DNA from 3 places in the Mycolicibacterium sichuanense genome. Region 3 is predicted to be linked to each of the others. Evidence: predicted binding sites of a transcription regulator. Region 3 holds the regulator's gene; each other region holds the start of a gene.
The links. Region 3 encodes LexA, which represses DNA repair genes until DNA is damaged. Its sites were predicted from a motif close to CGAACANNTGTTCG; they were not measured.
Positions count from the first base shown of each region.

Region 1: cofD (2-phospho-L-lactate transferase) is a predicted target of LexA. The motif match lies at 3,364-3,377, and genes of this name have one in related genera.
Region 2: SBI80_RS02360 (error-prone DNA polymerase) is a predicted target of LexA. The motif match lies at 2,060-2,073, and genes of this name have one in related genera.

Region 1 is NZ_JAWQPU010000001.1:669,702-675,909, forward strand. It holds gene manB (mannose-1-phosphate guanylyltransferase ManB) at 1-204, shown strand, start outside; gene SBI80_RS03215 (NUDIX hydrolase) at 186-782, opposite strand; gene SBI80_RS03220 (coenzyme F420-0:L-glutamate ligase) at 779-2,137, opposite strand; gene cofD (2-phospho-L-lactate transferase) at 2,134-3,147, opposite strand; gene SBI80_RS03230 (WhiB family transcriptional regulator) at 3,578-3,847, shown strand; gene SBI80_RS03235 (metallopeptidase family protein) at 3,868-4,290, opposite strand; gene SBI80_RS03240 (DUF3499 domain-containing protein) at 4,423-4,830, shown strand; gene SBI80_RS03245 (phosphomannomutase/phosphoglucomutase) at 4,973-6,208, shown strand, end outside.
Region 2 is NZ_JAWQPU010000001.1:480,541-486,748, forward strand. It holds gene SBI80_RS02340 (MaoC family dehydratase) at 1-60, shown strand, start outside; gene SBI80_RS02345 (SDR family NAD(P)-dependent oxidoreductase) at 64-828, opposite strand; gene SBI80_RS02350 (nuclear transport factor 2 family protein) at 839-1,300, shown strand; gene SBI80_RS02355 (DUF899 domain-containing protein) at 1,297-1,980, opposite strand; gene SBI80_RS02360 (error-prone DNA polymerase) at 2,088-5,384, shown strand; gene SBI80_RS02365 (hypothetical protein) at 5,517-5,732, shown strand; gene SBI80_RS02370 (TIGR03667 family PPOX class F420-dependent oxidoreductase) at 5,818-6,208, opposite strand, start outside.
Region 3 is NZ_JAWQPU010000004.1:63,613-69,820, reverse strand. It holds gene SBI80_RS13625 (alpha/beta fold hydrolase) at 1-481, shown strand, start outside; gene SBI80_RS13620 (PhzF family protein) at 516-1,214, shown strand; gene nrdR (transcriptional regulator NrdR) at 1,219-1,680, opposite strand; gene SBI80_RS13610 (LysM peptidoglycan-binding domain-containing protein) at 1,767-2,222, opposite strand; gene lexA (transcriptional repressor LexA) at 2,423-3,091, shown strand; gene SBI80_RS13600 (sunset domain-containing protein) at 3,114-5,231, opposite strand; gene SBI80_RS13595 (acyl-CoA dehydrogenase family protein) at 5,380-6,208, opposite strand, start outside.

The DNA.
Region 1 (6,208 bases), on a different contig from region 3:
GGTGCGCGCATCGAGGCAGGCGCCGTGGTCGAGCGATCCATCATCGGGTTCGGCGCGCGAATCGGACCGCGGGCCCTGATCCGCGACGGCGTCATCGGCGACGGCGCCAACATCGGCGCGCGGTGCGAGCTGCTGCGCGGTGCCAGGGTGTGGCCAGGTGTGAGCATCCCCGACGGCGGAATCCGCTACTCCACCGACGTCTGAGACGTCGATGAGGCTGCGGACGTCTGAGACGTCGGTGAGGCCATAGCCGTCTGAGCCGCCCGGGCCAGCTGCGTCAGCCCGAAGTCCGATCCCGGCGGAAGCCCGTCGAGTGGCCACCAGCGCAGGTCCAGGGATTCGTCGCTGATCGCGATCTCGGCGCTCACCGGTGCCCGCGCGACGAACTGCACGTCGAGGTGGCGCGTCGGCACGCCCAGCGAGCACGTCAGGGCGTGCACGTGCAGCGCGGTCGGCAGCTCGTCGACGGTCAGCTCGTCGACGCCGGACTCCTCGCGGGCCTCCCGCAATGCCGCCGACGCGATGTCGGGATCGGATTCCTCGCAGTGTCCGCCGAGCTGCACCCAGCGGCCGAGCCGGGGATGCAGGGTCAGCAGGGTGTTCGTGCCGGTGTGGTCGAGCACCAGAGCCGAGGCCGTGACGTGGCCGGGGGCGCAGGCCCGCTGGCACGCGTCGGGCCTGGCCAGTACGAACGCAAGCACCGCCTGCCGCAGCGCGTCCTGGCCGGGATCGGTCGTCTCCCAACGGTTCAGCGTGTCGACGACCGATTCGTGCAGGCTCATCGGTAGACGAGCAGGCCGTCGGTGGGTACCGGCTCGCGCGGTTCGAGCGGCGTCTGCGGGTGCCCGATGGCGATGGCGCCGAGGGGTTCCCAGTCCGGCGGCAGCTCGAGACGTTCGCGAACGAGGTCGGCAGCGAAGATCGTCGAACCGATCCAGCAGCTGCCGACTCCGCGGACCGCCAGAGCCACCAGCAGCGCCTGCACTGCGGCACCGGCGGCCACGGTGAACATCGTGTGTTCGGCCGCCGTCCGTGCCGCGTCGGGGTAGGCGTGGGCGCCGTCGGGCACCATGAACGGGATGACGAGTTCGGGCGCGTCGTAGAGGATCTGACCCCGGCGCACGCGGCGATCGACGGCATCGGCGGGTCGTCCGTCGGCGAGTAGATCGGCCCGCCACGTCTCGCGCATGCCGTCGAGCAGGCCGACGCGCACCTCGCGATCGCGGATCCAGGCGAAGCGCACCGGCCGGGTGTGGTGCGGCGCGGGTGCAGTGAGAGCCTCGGCCACGGCGGCCTCGACGACCGCCGGGTCCACGGGATCGGCACTGAACTGGCGCACGGACCGACGCAGCAGTTGAGCATGCAACCGGCCCCGCTCGATCGCCTCGGCGGTGCCGAGCCAGAACAGGTCGTCCTCGCCCGCCCTGACGAGGGTGTGACCGTTGGTGCCGTCGTCGCGCGGGGACAGCCCACGGACCACGGCCACCGGGATGCCGGTTAGCTTGCCCTTGACGAGGTCTGCGGCGGCGGCGATCTCGTCGGCGACCGCGATCTCGGTGACCACCAGCTCGTTGCCGTGGACGTCGTGGGATCCGCCGTAGCCGTGCAGGACGGCCAGTCCGGCCGCACCGATGGCGGTATCGGTCTGGCCGTTGCGCCACGCCCGGCCCATGGTGTCGGTGATCACGATGCCTACGGTGACGCCGAGTAGCGCGCGCAGGCGTTCCCGCAGTGCCGCCGCGCTGCCGTCGGGATCGACTGGCAGCAGCGCCAACTCGGCCGTGTCGACGTTCGAGCCGTCGACGCCGGCAGCGGCCTGGATCAGGCCGATGGCGTTCTCCGTGATCAACGTCCGGCCCTTGCGGGCCAGCACCCGGACCGCCTCGGCGTCGACCAGTCTGCGACGCAACGCATCCCGTTCCTCGGGATCCGTCGGCGCGGCCACGATGCGCCCTTCGCTCTTGGAGAACACCTTGCTGGTCACCACGACGACGTCGTCGTCGCGAAGCCAGGGTGCCGCGGTGGCGATGGCGGCGGCGACGTCGTCGCCGGGCCGGAACTCCGGCAGCCCCGGCACGGGCAGGATCTCGATGGCGGCGGCGGCACCGTGTTCGGTGTTCTGCCCTGGTGCGTTCACGCGCCCGACCCGATGCCGGCGAGTTCGATTCCGTGGCGCACCATTTCGGCGGTGGCCTTCGGGTCGGTCATCAACAGCGGCACCGCGCGTACCTCGATGCCGGGGATCGTGGCCGAATCGCCCTCGGCGATGAGCCAGCCGTCGAGCAGCCCGGTGGCCGAGCGCGCGCCGAAGTGGGCTCCGACACCCTGCGAGGAGGTCTCCACCCCGATCACCGACAGGCACTCGTCGGCCATCCCGCGCAACGCCCGTCCCGCGACGATCGGGGAGTAGCCGATCACTGGCGCCGGCGTGGAACGAATAGCGCCGCGGATTCCCGGTACGGCGAGGATCGCCCCGACGCTGACGACGGGGTTGGATGGGGCGATCAGGACGACGTCGGCCTCGGCGATGGCCTGCAGCACGCCTGGCGCCGCGCTGGCCTTGTCGGCGCCGACGAATGCGAAGTCGTGCGTGGGGATTTGCGCGCGGTACCGCACCCACCACTCCTGGAAGTGGATGGCACGCCGGGAATCGGGCTCGGCACCTGGTTCGGGATCGGTTACGACCACGTGGGTTTCACTGCGGTCGTCGGTGACGGGCAGCAGGCGCGCGCCTGGCTGCCATCGCGCGCACAGTGCCTCGGTCACTTGGGACAGCGGGTATCCCGCCCTGAGCATCTGGCTGCGCACCAGGTGCGTGGCCAGGTCGCGGTCGCCCAGCCCGAACCAGTCGGGTTGCACGCCGTAGGCGGCGAGTTCCTCCTTGGCGTGCCAGGTTTCGTTGGCGTGGCCCCAGCCCCGCGTGGGATCGATACCTCCACCTAAGGTGTACATGCAGGTGTCGAGGTCCGGGCAAATGCGGACGCCATGCATCCACGCATCGTCTCCGACGTTGACCACGGCGGTTAGCTCGTGGTCGTGACCAGGGCCCGTTGCCGCGCCCGCGAATTGGCCGAGGCCAAGGTATTGCTGAACGCCGAGGAGGAAGCGCGCACCCCCGACGCCGCCTACCAGAACGGTGACTTTCACATCGATCGACACTAGGCGCTCCGGGGCCATCGTGTTTCACGGCGGGGGCCGAATTGGTCACGTTCGCGACACGCCAGGTAACCGACGCGCCGACATCTGGTCACGAGATGATATGAAAACGGCCCTTAGCGCTTGACCGGTGCAGCTAACCCGTGTCTAATCACATCAGTGTCATTTCCCGGTTCGCTTCCGGTTCCAGTGTCGCAGACCGAGATTCGATCACTTGTTCGAATGGGAGTGGCCGCGCGGGTTCGCGGCGGGGCTGGACAAACGGGAATTTCGAGAACAGGTAAGGAGGCGGAAGATGTCTTATGAGCACGTAGATTTCGATCGTGTCATCCGATTCGACAGTCGGATGCTCGGCTCAGTAGGCAACGAACCGCATACCGATACCGGGCCGTCGCAGGGTGGGGTGATTGGCCGTCCCCAGTTGAGTGTGGTCCCCGACCACCCGAACGCGTACGACGAGCCGGCAATCGACGACGAGCAATGGCAGGAACGCGCGTTGTGCGCGCAGACCGACCCGGAGGCGTTCTTCCCCGAGAAGGGCGGCTCGACCCGCGAGGCCAAGCGCATCTGCCTCGGCTGCGAAGTCAAGGACGCGTGCCTGGACTACGCACTCGCCAACGACGAGCGCTTCGGCATCTGGGGCGGGCTGTCCGAGCGGGAACGCCGGCGCCTCAAGCGCGGCATCATCTGATCCACCCCTGACCCCACGGGTCAGTCGTCGTCGATCGTCGGGTCGATGACGGAGGGCTCCACGCCCAAATACGTCGCCACCTGCGCGACCAACACGTCGTGCAGCAGGTCGGACAGGTCGATGGTGTCCTTGGCTCGACGTTCGATTGGCTTGCGAAACAACACGATTCGTGCGCGAGTGGCATTTCCCCTGACGTCCACCCCGGCAGGGATGAGCCGAGCCAGCGCGACCGGTCCGTCCGCGATCACCTCAGGCGGCCACTGCACGTTCTCCGGATCCTTGGGCGAGATGCGCGGAATCTCGTCGACCGCCACGTCCAGGCCAGAAACCCGCTCCTGCCACTGGCGCTCGATCGGCTCGTAGGCCTCGAGGACCGCCATGTCGAAGCGTTCGGCGCGGCTGCGCCAGCCCGGCACCGTCGGTGGCAGCAGGGGCCCGCGCATCTCGCGGCGACCCCGGTGCACGCGTCTGGGCTCCCGCTCGACCATTCGGCGATCGTAACGGTTGGGGATCGGCCGGTTGCGGGCTGCGCGTGTCGTGGGCAAGAGGCCCGCCCGCGCGATAGCCTCGTGTCCGTGAACGTTCCCCGTCGCTGCTGCAGGCCCGGGTGCCCGCACTACGCCGTGGCGACGCTGACCTTCGTCTACAAGGACTCGACTGCGGTCGTCGGTCCGCTCGCCACCGCCTCCGAGCCTCACTCCTGGGACCTATGTGTGATCCACGCTGGCCGGATCACCGCGCCACGGGGTTGGGAACTGGTCCGGCACGCAGGCCCATTGCCGTCGCATTCCGACGACGACGACCTGGTTGCGCTCGCCGACGCAGTGCGCGAAGGGCGCGATGCCGCGGTCGCCAGCGTGCCCGCCGGGTTCTCCGATCCCGGGATTCACGGCAATGCGCTGATGGCGCCGCCGGCCCCGCGATCGGAGCACAATGGCCGCAAGCGCGGGCACCTGCGGGTTTTGCCAGACCCCCTCGACTGACTCCCGAGGCCAACCCTCCATCACCCATCCCGTCGGATCGTGCGTTCGGGTCGGCCGGTGCGACCCACCGGAGTGACCCGTCGGCGGGACGACGGCCCAGCCGATAGGCTGGCGTTCACGAGTCCCCTTCACGAGGAGATCTATGTCCCGGCCCGCTGCGGCAGTCAACCGCGTCATCAAGGCGTATGACGTACGTGGATTGGTCGGCGAGGAGATCGACGAGCAGTTCGTCGCCGACGTCGGTGGCGCGTTTGCCCGCTTGGTGCGCGACGAGGGCGACCCTGGCGCGGATCGCGTGGTGATCGGTTACGACATGCGGGCCAGTTCGCCGGCGTTGGCGGCTGCGTTCGCCGAGGGCGTCGTCGCCCAGGGGCTGAACGTCACCCGGATCGGTCTGGCTTCCACCGATCAGCTGTACTTCGCCTCTGGTCTGCTCGATTGCCCCGGGGCCATGTTCACCGCCAGTCACAACCCGGCGGCCTACAACGGCATCAAGCTCTGCCGCGCCGGCGCCAAGCCCGTCGGCAAGGAGAGCGGGTTGACGACCATCAGCGACGAGGTGATCGCCGGCGTGCCGGGCTTCGACGGCCTGCCGGGCGCCATCGAGGACCGCGACGTACTCGCCGACTATGGCGACTTCCTGCGCTCACTGGTCGACATCGCCGGCTCCCGCCCGCTTCGGGTGGCCGTCGACGCGGGCAATGGGATGGGTGGTCACACCACCCCGGCGGTGCTCGGCCCGCTCGCACCGATCACGCTGCTTCCGCTGTTCTTCGAACTCGACGGCACGTTCCCCAACCACGAGGCCAACCCGCTGGATCCGGCCAACCTCGTCGACCTGCAGCGCCACGTCCTCGACACCGGCGCCGACATCGGGCTGGCGTTCGACGGGGACGCCGATCGCTGCTTCGTCGTCGACGAGCTCGGCCAGCCCGTGTCGCCGTCGGCGGTGACCGCGCTGGTGGCGGGCCGCGAACTCGGCAGGGAGATCGGCGCCACGGTGATCCACAATCTGATCACCTCCCGGGCCGTGCCCGAGCTCATCGTCGAACGCGGTGGCACCGCGATCCGTTCGCGCGTCGGACACTCCTACATCAAGGCGCTGATGGCCGAGTCCGGTGCGATCTTCGGTGGCGAGCACTCGGCGCACTACTACTTCCGCGACTTCTGGGGCGCGGACTCCGGGATGCTGGCCGCGCTGCACGTGCTCTCCGCGCTCGGCGAGCAGGACCGGCCGCTGTCGCAGATGATGGCCGACTACCAGCGCTACGAGGCGTCGGGGGAGATCAACTTCACCGTCGCCGACGCCCCCGGGTGCGTCGACGCCGTGCTCAAGTCCTTCGGCAGTCGCATCCAGTCCATCGACCACCTCGACGGC
Region 2 (6,208 bases), on a different contig from region 3:
GCCGACGGGTCGAACCTGCGCGTCGTGCTGGAGGACGGCACGGTCGAATACGCCGACTGACCGCTACCAGGTCTGCTCGGCCGCGCGCACCAGGATCTCGTTGACCGCGACGCGCCGGTCGCGGGTCACCATGAACGTGACGGCCTCGGCGATGTCCTGCGGCTCCAGCTTCACCATGCCCGGGCTACGCCGTTCGATGGCCTCGCGGTCGGCCTCGGGCAGGGCGTCGGTGATCTCGGTGCGCACGGTGCCTGGTTCGACGAGGCCGACGCGCACCCGCTGCCCGAGCACTTCCTGGCGCAGCGCCTCGGAGAACGCGCCGACGCCGAACTTCGTCAGCGCGTAGACCGCGGTCCCCGGCCGGGCGATGCGGCCCGCGGTGGAACTGACGTTCACCACGTCGGCCACACCGCGCGGCGAGTCGGCGGCCGCGGCGATCAGGTGCGGCAGGCCGGCGCGAGTCACGTACAGCAGCCCCTGGACGTTGACCGAGAGCATCGTGTCCCAGTCCCCGGGGTCGGCCTCGGCGACCGGCCCGATCCGCATCAGACCCGCGTTGTTCACCACGGTGTCCAGCCGGCCCAGCTCGGCGACGACGGCGTCCACGGCCGCGGCGGCCTGCTGCCGATCCGAGACGTCGGCCTCGACGGCGATCGCCCGGCCGCCGGCCGACCCGATCCGGGCGCGCAGGTCCTCGAGCCGGTCGCGCCGTCGCGCCAGCAGTGCGACCGTGGCACCCTCGGCGGCCAGCGCTAGCGCAGTGGCCTCGCCGATGCCGCTGCTCGCACCCGTCACCAAGGCCACCGTGCCGTCCAGACGTAGAGTCATGATGACCATCATGACCGAGTCCAAACCGCCCTTCCCTCCCTACGACCTCCAGAGCGCGCTCATCAAGGTGCAAGCCGCCGAGGATGCCTGGAACACCCGCGATCCGCACCGGGTGAGCCTGGCCTACACCGAAGATTCCCAGTGGCGCAATCGCGACCTGTTCCTGACCGGACGGGCCGAGATCGTGGAGTTCCTGACGGCCAAGTGGGAGCGCGAGCTCGACTACGTGCTGCGCAAGAGCCTGTGGAGTTTCGGCGGTGACCGGATCGCGGTGCGCTTCCAGTACGAGTGGCACGATGCCGGCGGGCAGTGGTACCGCAGCTACGGCAACGAACTCTGGGAGTTCGACGAGCTCGGCTTGATGTGCCGGCGCGAGGCCAGCATCAACGACGTCGCGATCGACGAGGCCGACCGTAGATACTTCGGTCCGCGGCCGGAAGCCGAACGGGGACGCGACATTCCGTTGCGCTAACCGGTGCCGTACAACCTCGCGACGGCAGGTGAGTCCAGCCACTTGGAGTAGGTCGGCGCCTGCGGCCAGCCCGGCGGGGAGTCCTGCCACTGCTCCTGGCGGCCCCAGGGCAGCAGGTCGATCAGCGCGAACGTGTGGCTGAGCTGTTCGGTGCCGCGACCGTCGGTGTGCCAGGTGCGGTAGACCGTATCGCCGTCCCGCAGGAAGACGTTCACCGCGAAACCCGTTCCCGGTGCCGCCCCCACGTCGGCACCGAAGGTGCTCTCCGACGAAGAGAACCATTCCATCTGGTTACCGACCTTCGCCTTGTACGCCAGCGCCTGGTCGATCGGGCCGTTGGTGACGATGACGAAGCGGGCGTCGTAGTTGGACAGGAAGTCCAGCCGGGTGAACTGCGACGTGAAGCCCGTGCACCCGCCGCACTGCCACTCCTGGTCGTCGAACCACATGTGGTTGTAGACGATGAGCTGGCGGCGGCCGTCGAAGACCTCGGCCAGCGAGACCGGTCCGTCGGCACCGATCAGCGTGTACTCAGCCATCTCGACCATCGGGAGGCGCCGGCGCTGCGCGGCGATCGCGTCCAGCTCGCGGGTGGCGGCCTTCTCCCTGGCGCGCAGCTCGTCGAGGGCGCTGCGCCAGGTGTCCTTATCGACGACGGGGGGCAGGGCGGTGGGGGTCATGCGCGTCTCCTCGTGGTGGTCTCGTCTCTGGTGGTGTCGACCGATGCCGACCGGAGAACTCATCGCCGGCCGTGGCAATCGAACGTTTGTTCGATTACGGTGCAGGGATGGGTTGGAACGACGGGCCGTCGAGCTGGGGCGAGATGGAGCGCATCCTCACCAGCAAGCCGCGTCGCGCCGGTTCGCGGCTGCCCGAGCCGACCGGTGACGGTGGCGACAGTCCGGCGTGGTCGCGCAAGCGCGGCGCCTACGAGCCGGTGAGCCGGCCGCCGACACCGGCATCGTCGGTGCCGTATGCCGAATTGCACGCCCACTCGGCGTACAGCTTCCTCGACGGTGCCAGCACGCCCGAGGAACTCGTCGAGGAGGCGGCCCGGCTGAACCTGCGGGCCATCGCGCTGACCGACCACGACGGGTTGTACGGCGTGGTGCGATTCGCCGAGGCGGCCAGGGAGCTCGACGTGCAGACGGTGTTCGGCGCCGAACTCTCGCTGGGCAACGTCGCGCGCACCGAGGTGCCCGACCCGCCGGGGCCGCAACTGCTGGTCCTGGCTCGCGGGCCCGAGGGGTACCGACGGCTGTCGCGCGAGCTGGCCAAGGCGCATCTGGCAGGCGGGGAGAAGGGCAAGCCGCGCTACGACTACGACGCGCTGACCGAGGCGGCGGGTGGGCACTGGCACGTGCTCACCGGATGTCGCAAGGGCCATGTGCGCCAAGCACTCTCGACGGGCGGCCCCGAGGCGGCCGAGGCGGCGCTCGCCGATCTGGTGGAGCGGTTCGGGCGCGGGCGGGTGAGCGTCGAGCTCACCAGTCACGGGCACCCGCACGACGACGAGGTCAACGCCGCGTTGGCCCAGCTGGCACCCCGCTTCGGAGTCGGCGTCGTCGCCACCACCGCCGCGCACTTCGCCGAGCCGTCCCGTGGCCGGCTGGCCATGGCCATGGGGGCCATCCGGGCGCGCAATTCGATGGACGATGCCGCCGGTTGGCTTGCCCCGCTTGGTGGTTCGCACCTGCGGTCGGGGGAGGAGATGGCCCGTCTGTTCGCCCACCATCCCGGGGCGGTGGCGGCCGCGGCGGAGCTCGGCGAACAGTGCGCCTTCGGCCTGGCGCTCATCGCCCCCAAGCTGCCGCCGTTCGACGTTCCTCCCGGGCACACCGAGGACAGCTGGCTGCGGCACCTCACCATGACCGGCGCCCGCGACAGATACGGCCCACCCGAACGCGCCCCGCAGGCCTACGCCCAGATCGAGCACGAGCTGAAGGTCATCAGCCAGCTGAACTTCCCCGGTTACTTCCTGGTGGTCCACGACATCACCCGGTTCTGCCGGGAGAACCGCATCCTGGCCCAGGGCCGGGGATCGGCGGCCAACTCCGCGGTCTGCTACGCCCTCGGCGTCACCCATGTCGACCCGATCGCCAACGAGCTGCTGTTCGAACGTTTCCTGTCACCGGCCCGCGACGGGCCGCCCGACATCGACGTCGACATCGAATCGGACCTGCGCGAGCAGGCGATCCAGTACGTCTACCAGCGCTACGGCCGGGACTACGCCGCGCAGGTGGCCAACGTCATCACCTACCGCGGTCGCAGCGCGGTGCGTGACATGGCGCGCGCGCTCGGCTTCTCACAGGGCCAGCAGGATGCCTGGAGCAAGCAGATCAGCCGATGGAACGGGCTGGCCGACTCGCCCGACGTCGAGGAGATCCCCGACTCGGTGATCGACCTCGCGCTGCAGATCAAGGACCTGCCGCGGCACATGGGCATCCACTCCGGCGGCATGGTGATCTGCGACCGACCCATCGCCGACGTGTGTCCGGTGGAATGGGCGCGCATGGAGAACCGCAGCGTGTTGCAGTGGGACAAGGATGATTGCGCGGCAATCGGTTTGGTGAAGTTCGACATGCTGGGGCTCGGCATGCTCTCGGCGCTGCACTACGCCATCGACCTGATCGCCGAGCACAAGGGCATCGAGGTCGATCTGGCCAAGCTCGACCTGAGTGAAGCGGGTGTGTACGAGATGCTGCAGCGCGCCGACTCCATCGGGGTGTTCCAGGTGGAGTCCCGCGCGCAGATGGCCACCCTGCCGCGGTTGAAGCCGCGGGTGTTCTACGACCTGGTGGTCGAGGTCGCGCTGATCAGGCCCGGGCCCATCCAGGGCGGTTCGGTGCACCCGTACATCAAGCGCCGCAACGGAGAGGAAGACGTCACATACGACCACCCGTCGATGGAACAGGCATTGCGAAAGACGTTGGGCGTCCCGCTGTTCCAGGAGCAACTGATGCAGCTGGCCGTCGATTGCGCGGGGTTCTCCGCCGCCGAGGCCGATCAGCTGCGCCGGGCCATGGGGTCCAAGCGGTCGACGCAGAAGATGCAGCGGCTGCGCGGCCGGTTCTACGACGGCATGCGAGAGCGTCACGGCATCACCGGGGAGGTCGCCGACCGCATCTACGAGAAGCTGGAGGCGTTCGCCAACTTCGGTTTCCCGGAGAGTCATTCGCTGAGTTTCGCGTCACTGGTGTTCTACTCGTCGTGGTTCAAGCTGCACCACCCCGCCGTGTTCTGCGCAGCCCTGCTGCGGGCCCAGCCGATGGGTTTCTACTCCCCGCAGTCGCTGGTCGCCGACGCCCGTCGGCACGGGGTGCTGGTACACGGGCCCGACGTGAACGCCAGCCTGGCGCACGCGACGCTGGAGGATGCCGGCAACACGGTCAGGCTGGGGCTCGGCAGCGTTCGCCACATTGGCGACGAGCTGGCCGAACGGATCGTCGACGAGCGAAAGGTCAACGGCGCGTTCACTTCTCTGGTGGATTTGGCGGGCCGGGTGCAACTCTCGGTGCCTCAGACCGAGGCGCTGGCCACGGCGGGGGCGCTCAACGGCTTCGGCATCGAGCGGCGGGAGGCACTGTGGTCGGCGGGCGCCGCGGCATCCGAGCGTCCCGACCGGTTGCCCGGCGTCGGGTCTAGTACGCACGTGCCGTCGCTGCCCGGTATGACCGCCCTCGAGTTGGCGGCTGCCGACGTCTGGGCCACCGGCATCTCTCCGGACAGCCATCCCATCCAGTTCCTGCGTGATCGACTCGACGAGCTGGGGGTGGTGCCCGCCGATCGGCTGCTGTCGGTACCCGACGGCACGCGCGTCCTGGTGGCGGGCGCGGTGACCCATCGGCAGCGGCCGGCGACGGCTCAGGGTGTGACGTTCATGAACCTCGAGGACGAGACGGGCATGGTCAACGTGATGTGCTCGAAGGGGGTGTGGGCGCGGCACCGCAAGCTGGCGCAGACCGCTTCGGCGCTGGTGATCCGGGGCATCGTGCAGAACGCCACGGGCGCCGTCACCGTGGCTGCCGACCGGATGAGTCCCATCGACCTGCGGGTGAAGTCCACCTCGCGGGACTTCCAGTAGCGCGAGCGTTCCCCCGATCGGGGGACACGGGTTTCCACCCCGTCATCCACCACCTGCCCGACAGACCCGGCCCCGAAACCGCGGGATAGTCATGTCAACGCCGAAACACCCACTCGATCAAAGGAGTTCGACATGAACATCATCACCCGCACCCTGGCCGCCACCGCCATCGCCGGTGCCGCCGCCCTCGGCCTGGCCGGCGCCGCCAGCGCCGCCACCAACACCAGCCCCCAGGGCCCGGGCAACAGCTTCAGCCCCGGCACCTACGCCACCCCGGCTCCGACCGTCGGCCCCGGCTGGTACGGCAACCACGGCCCCGCCTACATCGCCCACCTGACCGGAAGGTAACCCGTAGGTCAGCGTCCACGAACCCACCAGGCCCTCCCCAACCAATCCCCGGGGGAGGGCCTGGTGTTCGTCAATCTCGTGTTCGTCAACCTTCGGTCGGTGTGGTCCACACCTTGTCGATGGTGATGCGCAGGCGAGTGCCGAAGTTGCCCATCGTGTCCGTCAGCCCGAACCTGTCGGAGAGCTCGCCGTACTTGGCCCAGTACGGTCCGTCCTGGCGGCAGTCCACGCCCTCGGCGTCGATCGACGCCGCACCGCCCACCACGATGATGCCGCCGCCGTTGCCGTCGGAGTCCAGGTTGACGCTCACGCGGGGCTGACGCCGGACGTGGGCGACCTTGGCGGCAGTCGGTGCGGAGTAGATGAACAGGGCCGAGCCGTCGAAGTAGAACCAGACCAGTTTCGGGACGGGTTGGCCGGATTTGGCGACCGTGGTGAGCCAGCCGTACTGGGCCGCGGTCAGTCGATCGATCACT
Region 3 (6,208 bases):
CGGGTCGACGGGCGTGGGCCGCGACATCCCGGACATGCTGCGGATTCTCGCCGACCTGCCCGAGCCCACCGCCTCCTCCGCGTTCACCCGTACGCTGCGCGCCGTGGTCGACTGGCGCGGCCAGGTCGTCACCATGCTCGACCGATGTTATTTGACCGAATCCGTACCGGTGCAGTTGATCTGGGGCTCACGGGACTCGGTCATCCCGGTCAGCCACGCGCACATGGCGCACGCGGCGATGCCCGGTGCTCAGCTTGAGATCTTCGAGGGATCTGGCCATTTCCCCTTCCACGACGATCCGGACCGCTTCGTCGAGATCGTGGAGAAGTTCATCGGTTCGACCGATCCCGCCGTCTACGACCAAGAGCTCCTGCGCAATCTGTTGCGCGACGGCAGTAGCGGAAACGGGCTGACCGGCTCGATCGACACCCGGGTCGCCGTGCTCGACGCCATGGAGGCCGACGAACGCAGCGCCACCTGAGTGTGTCCCGGTTGCCGCGACGTAGCATCGAGTCATGGCGTTGGACGTATCAGTGCTGCGCGTGTTCACCGACGCGCACGGCGACCACGGAAACCCTCTCGGCGTCGTCGACGCCAGCTTGGCCCCACCCGAGCAACGGCAGCGCATTGCCACCGAATTGGGTTACAGCGAAACGATCTTCGTGAACCTTCCCGCGCCGGGTGCCAGTACTGCCACCGCGCACATCTTCACTCCGACGATCGAGCTGCCGTTCGCCGGACACCCCACCGTCGGCGCCGCGTGGTGGCTGAAGGACCGCGGCACTCCCATCAGGACGTTGCAGGTTCCCGCCGGCGTCGTTCAGGTGACCTACGAGGACTTCGACGACGGTGAGTTCACCGTGATCAGCGCGCGCGCCGAATGGGCGCCGGATTTCTCGCTCGAGCAGCTGACGTCGGTCGAGGACGTGCTGCGGGCCGACCCCGACGACTACGGCGACGCCGCCGACCGCTACCTGTGGGCCTGGATCGACGAGTCGGCGGGGAGCGTCAGGTCGCGGGTGTTCGTCCAGGACCTCGGTATCGCCGAGGACGAGGCGACCGGGTCCGCTGCGGTGTGCATCACCGAACACCTCAGCCGCGATCTGGCGATCGTCCAAGGCAAGGGTTCCGAGCTCCGCACCACCTGGGCTGCCGACGGATGGGTCAAGGTCGCCGGGCGGGTCGTGGACGACGGGGTGCGGCGTCTGGACTAGGTCGTCAGGACGACGGCACGCCGCGATGGGCGCGCAGCGCTTCGATCTCGCGCTCGAAGTCGTCCGCCGACGAGAAGGATCGGTAGACCGACGCGAAGCGCAGGTAGGCAACCTCGTCCAGATCGCGCAGGGGGCCGAGGATGGCCAGGCCGACTTCGTTGCTCGGCACTTCGGGCGAACCGGCGGCGCGCACGGTGTCCTCTACCTGCTGCGCCAGTAGATTCAAGGCGTCATCGTCGACGTGGCGGCCCTGACAGGCACGCCGGACGCCCTTGATGACCTTCTCGCGGCTAAATGGCTCGGTGACGCCGCTTCGCTTGACGACGGCGAGCACCGCGGTCTCGACGGTCGTGAACCTCCGACCGCACTCCGGGCAGGATCGTCGTCGCCGAATCGCCTGGCCCTCGTCGGCTTCCCGGGAGTCCACGACCCGCGAATCGGGATGACGGCAGAACGGACAGTGCATCTCCGCTCCTTCGTCGCGCGAACCCACTCCGGTCACGTACGAGCGTACCGATGCGCGGCAGCAGGTTTCACGGCGCATGCCACGGATCACCCCACCGGGGCGATGAGCGTCTGCCCCGCATCGACCGCGGGCGAGGGCAGTTCGTTCAGATCACGGATCTGCTCGACGACCGACCCCACCGAGGAGTCGGGCGCGATCCGCTGGGCCAGCTGCTCCAGCGACTCCCCCGCCTGCACCTGGACGACGGCCAGGCGGGCCGGCGTCGGCGCGGGCCGCTCGGCGGAACCGAACTGTGCCACCAGGCCCAGCCACACCGTGATCGCCGCTGCGATCAGCGCCAGCACGACGGTGGCCAGCGGCGTTACGGGCTTGCGGCGGTTTGACGCGCGCGACATCAGCACCCCGGTGCGGCGGTAGGTCAGCGGCGCGCCGGCGGGCCGATGCGGCTGGGGACCGCGCCGCGCGCCGGCCGTCGTGCGCCGGACCGGCCGCATGGGACGAACGACGAGTTCGGTGGGGTCTTCGCGGGTGATGATCGTCATCTCGGGGGCCTTTCCAGTGGTTGGTGGTTCGCTCTTGTGTTCGAACGATAATCGCTCAGGTGTTCGATTACTAGAACACGTGATCGAACTGTTGCAAACGGTAGCTCGACCCACCGACAAGTCCGCCGGACGCACAGCCTCCGCGACACGCGTCGAACACATGTTTGATTCTGTCGTCGGTGGCGACTACATTCGGCGCCATGAGTGACAGCAGCGACACGGTCCTGACCGAACGTCAACGCACCATCCTGGACGTCATCCGCAATTCGGTGACCACCCGCGGCTATCCGCCGAGCATCCGCGAGATCGGCGACGCCGTGGGGCTGACCTCGACCTCCTCGGTGGCCCACCAGCTGCGAACGCTGGAACGCAAGGGCTACCTGCGCCGCGACCCCAACCGCCCCCGCGCCGTCGACGTGCGGTCGGCCGACGATCCGGCCAGGACCCTGGCCCCCGTCGTCACCACGGACGTCGCCGGCTCCGATGCGCTTCCCGAGCCGACCTTCGTGCCGGTTCTGGGACGCATCGCGGCAGGCGGACCCATCCTCGCCGAGGAGGCCGTCGAGGACGTCTTCCCGCTGCCCAAGGAACTCGTCGGCGAGGGCTCGCTCTTCCTACTGAAGGTGGTCGGCGAATCGATGGTGGACGCGGCGATCTGCGATGGCGACTGGGTGGTCATCCGTCAGCAGAACGTGGCCGACAACGGTGACATCGTCGCCGCCATGATCGATGGCGAGGCCACCGTCAAGACATTCAAGCGCACCGGCGGCCAGGTATGGCTGATGCCGCACAACCCCGCCTTCGACCCGATTCCCGGCAACGAGGCCGCGATCCTCGGCAAGGTCGTGACGGTCATCCGCAAGATCTAGCGCGGATGAGCGCGGGCCGTCACTAGCCCTTCGTGAAGCCGTTCGTGAGTGCGAACTCCTCACTGGCGAACCAGATCTCGGCGCGGGCGCGGTCGTATCTGCCGCTACCCGGCGTCCAGTAGAGGCCCGACCTGGTGTCGGCCTTGATCGGATAGCCGTGCGGAGCGTTGAACGGGTCGTCGGTTGCCAGCCGCAGGGAGGGCTCGGACACCAGCGGCTCCTCCAGCCGAATCGCTGCATGCCGCCCACTCGGCGGTCCGCTATCCGGCTCGAGTGCGGCGAGCGATGTCGTCTCGGGCTCGGGGCCCGGCCCGGCCCCAGGGTCGAGCACTACCTCGGCGAAGGTCTCCAGGGCGGTTTCGTCGTCTGATTCGGCATCGGGTTCGGAATCGACGTCGGCCCGGGGCTCGTCCTGGGAATCGTGCTGATCTCCGGGGTGAGGTTCGGCATCGCTACCCGGTTCGTCCAGATCGGAGAACCAGGGGTGTTCCGGTGCGTCGTCCACGGCCTCGGAGATGACCGGCGTCGGCGCGGTGTCGATGGCGTCCTGATCGTGGGAGAGATCGGCGACGAAGCCGTCGGGTCTCCCGTGGTGATCCTCGTCGGCGGACGCGTCGTCGTGCCCGCCTTCCGGCGTCGCCCAAGTGCCGGACCGCTCCGGACCGACCGGGCGGTCATCGTCGTCGTAGACCCCGGCGGAAATCGGTCCGGATTCGAGGTCGTGGTCGGGATCGTCGCCATGGTCGAGATAGTCGTCGTCGAAGTCGTCGACCGGCGAGCGATCGGCGCGCCGGCGCCTGGCTACGACGGCCGCCGCCACCGCGCCGACCAATACCAGCAGCGGGACGATGCCCAGCAGCCACCACCAGTTCGGATGCAACCACGACGAGCCGTCCCCGGAGGACGACGCCGCCGACGACGTGGCCTGAGGAGCATCGCGACCGGGCACCTCCAGCCCGCTCAACTGCGACTGCAGGCTCGGCGGCTCGGTGGTGAACTGATTGGTCTTGGAGTTCCAGGAGATCGCGCCGCCGCTGAACTTCTGGGTGATGACGTCGCCGTTCTGGGTCTGGTCAGCCGTCGGAGCGCCCAGCTGTCCGGTCGCACCGCCCAGCTTGGCCCACGCGGCGTTCATCGCCCCACGCACGATCACGGCACCGAAGTCGGGCGTCCAGTAGATCACCGGCTGATCGGCGGCGGCGAAGCTCGCGATCTTGCTCATCGGCGCGAGCCCGCCGTCGTTCTCGTTGCTGGTGGGGAAGCCCAGGTCGCCCTGGGGGCCTCCGACGCTCTCGTACTTGGCCAGCACCTGACCGGTGAGGACGTTCGCTCCGGTCGCGGGGCTGTAGAAGATCTTTCCGCCGGCGTAGTTCTGGCCGGCGCCGTCGGAGCCGATGGCGTACTGCCCGCCGTCGGGTGCCCCGAGGGGACCGAGCGGTCCGCCCGCGGCGCGACGCGCGGCGGCGATCGCAGTGGTCGCGTCGCCGGGGATGTCGAGACCCACTAGCTGGTCAGCGAGCTCCGGTGGAGTCGTGGTGAACGCCTTGGTCTTGCGGTTCCACGTCACCTGGCCACCGGAGAACGTCTGGCTGACGTCGTCACCGTTGAACGTCTCGTCGGCGGTGGGCACGCCGAGCGCAGCGGCCGAACCGCCGAGCTTGTCCCAGGCCGCGTTGATGGCTCCCCGCACGACGTGGGCGCCGGTGTCCGGCGTCCAGAAGATCACCGGCCGGTCGGCGGCACTGAAGGTCGTGTTGCGGCTGCCGGGCGCCTTGCCGTCACCCTCGTCGATGGTCGGAAAGCCGAGGTCGCCGTCGGCCGGCCCACCCAGCGACTCGTACTCGTCGAGGATCGCGCCCCGCATGGCGTGCGCGCCGGTCTCGGGCGTGAAGAAGATCTTGCCGCCCGCGAAGTTCTGGCCGAAGCCCGCACCCGCCGGGTACACCCCGCCGTCGTTCGGGCCCAGCGGTCCTGTCGGGCCGCCGCCCGCATCCCACGCCTGGGCGATGGCGGCCTCGGCGTCACTCTCGGGCGTCGCCGCCGCGAGAGGTGCCACCACGAGCGCGGCCACCGTCATCGCGACGACTCCGGCGCCCGCGCGGCCGATCGTCGTGCCCAGGCGGGTTCGAAGCCCCGTCATTGCGTCCTCCCAGCGAGCTGCGCCGGACTCCCTTGAGTACCGCGTTTCGTCAACTCTGCGTCAGTAGACGTCCATCTTGAGGGATATCCAACCCGTCCGAGGAATGTGTCGCGCGACGGATGGCGGAAAGATCGTGCTCGCGGACCTGTCAGACGCCCAGGCTCCGGCCGATGATCTCCTTCATGATCTCGGTCGTTCCGCCGTAGATCGTCTGGATCCGGGCGTCGAGGAAGGCCCTGGCCACCGGGTATTCCCGCATGTAGCCGTAGCCGCCGTGCATCTGCAGGCAGCGGTCGTTCAGTCGCACCTGCGCCTCGGTGGCGTACCACTTGGCCATCGCCGCCTGCTCGACGGTCAGCTTCTCCTCGAGATGCAGCCGAACGAACTCGTCGACCATCATCCGCACCACCGTGGCCTCGGTGGCGAGCTCGGCCAGCGTGAACCGGGTGTTCTGGAAGCTGCCGATCGGCTTGCCGAAGGCCTTGCGGTCCTTGGTGTACTGCAGGGTGTCCTCGAGCACGGCCGCCATGCCGGCGGCTGCCATCACGGCGATGCTGATGCGTTCCTGCGGCAGGTTCTGCATCAGGTAGACGAAACCGGAGCCCTCGTCGCCGAGCAGATTCTCGGCGGGCACGTGCACGTCGGTGAACGACAGCTCCGCGGTGTCCTGGGCGTCGAGACCGATCTTGTCGAGGTGGCGGCCGCGTTCGAAGCCCTCCATGCCACGTTCGACGACCAGCAGCGAGAAGCCCAGCGCGCCCTTCTCGGGATCGGTGCAGGCGACGACGATGACCAGATCGGCGTGCACGCCGTTGGTGATGAACGTCTTCGAGCCGTTGAGCACCCAGCTGCCGTCCTCCTGCTTGACCGCACGGGACTTGATGCTCTGCAGGTCGCTGCCCGTGCCGGGTTCGGTCATGGCGATGGCGGTGATGAGCTCACCGGAACAGAACCCCGGCAGCCAGCGCTGCTTCTGC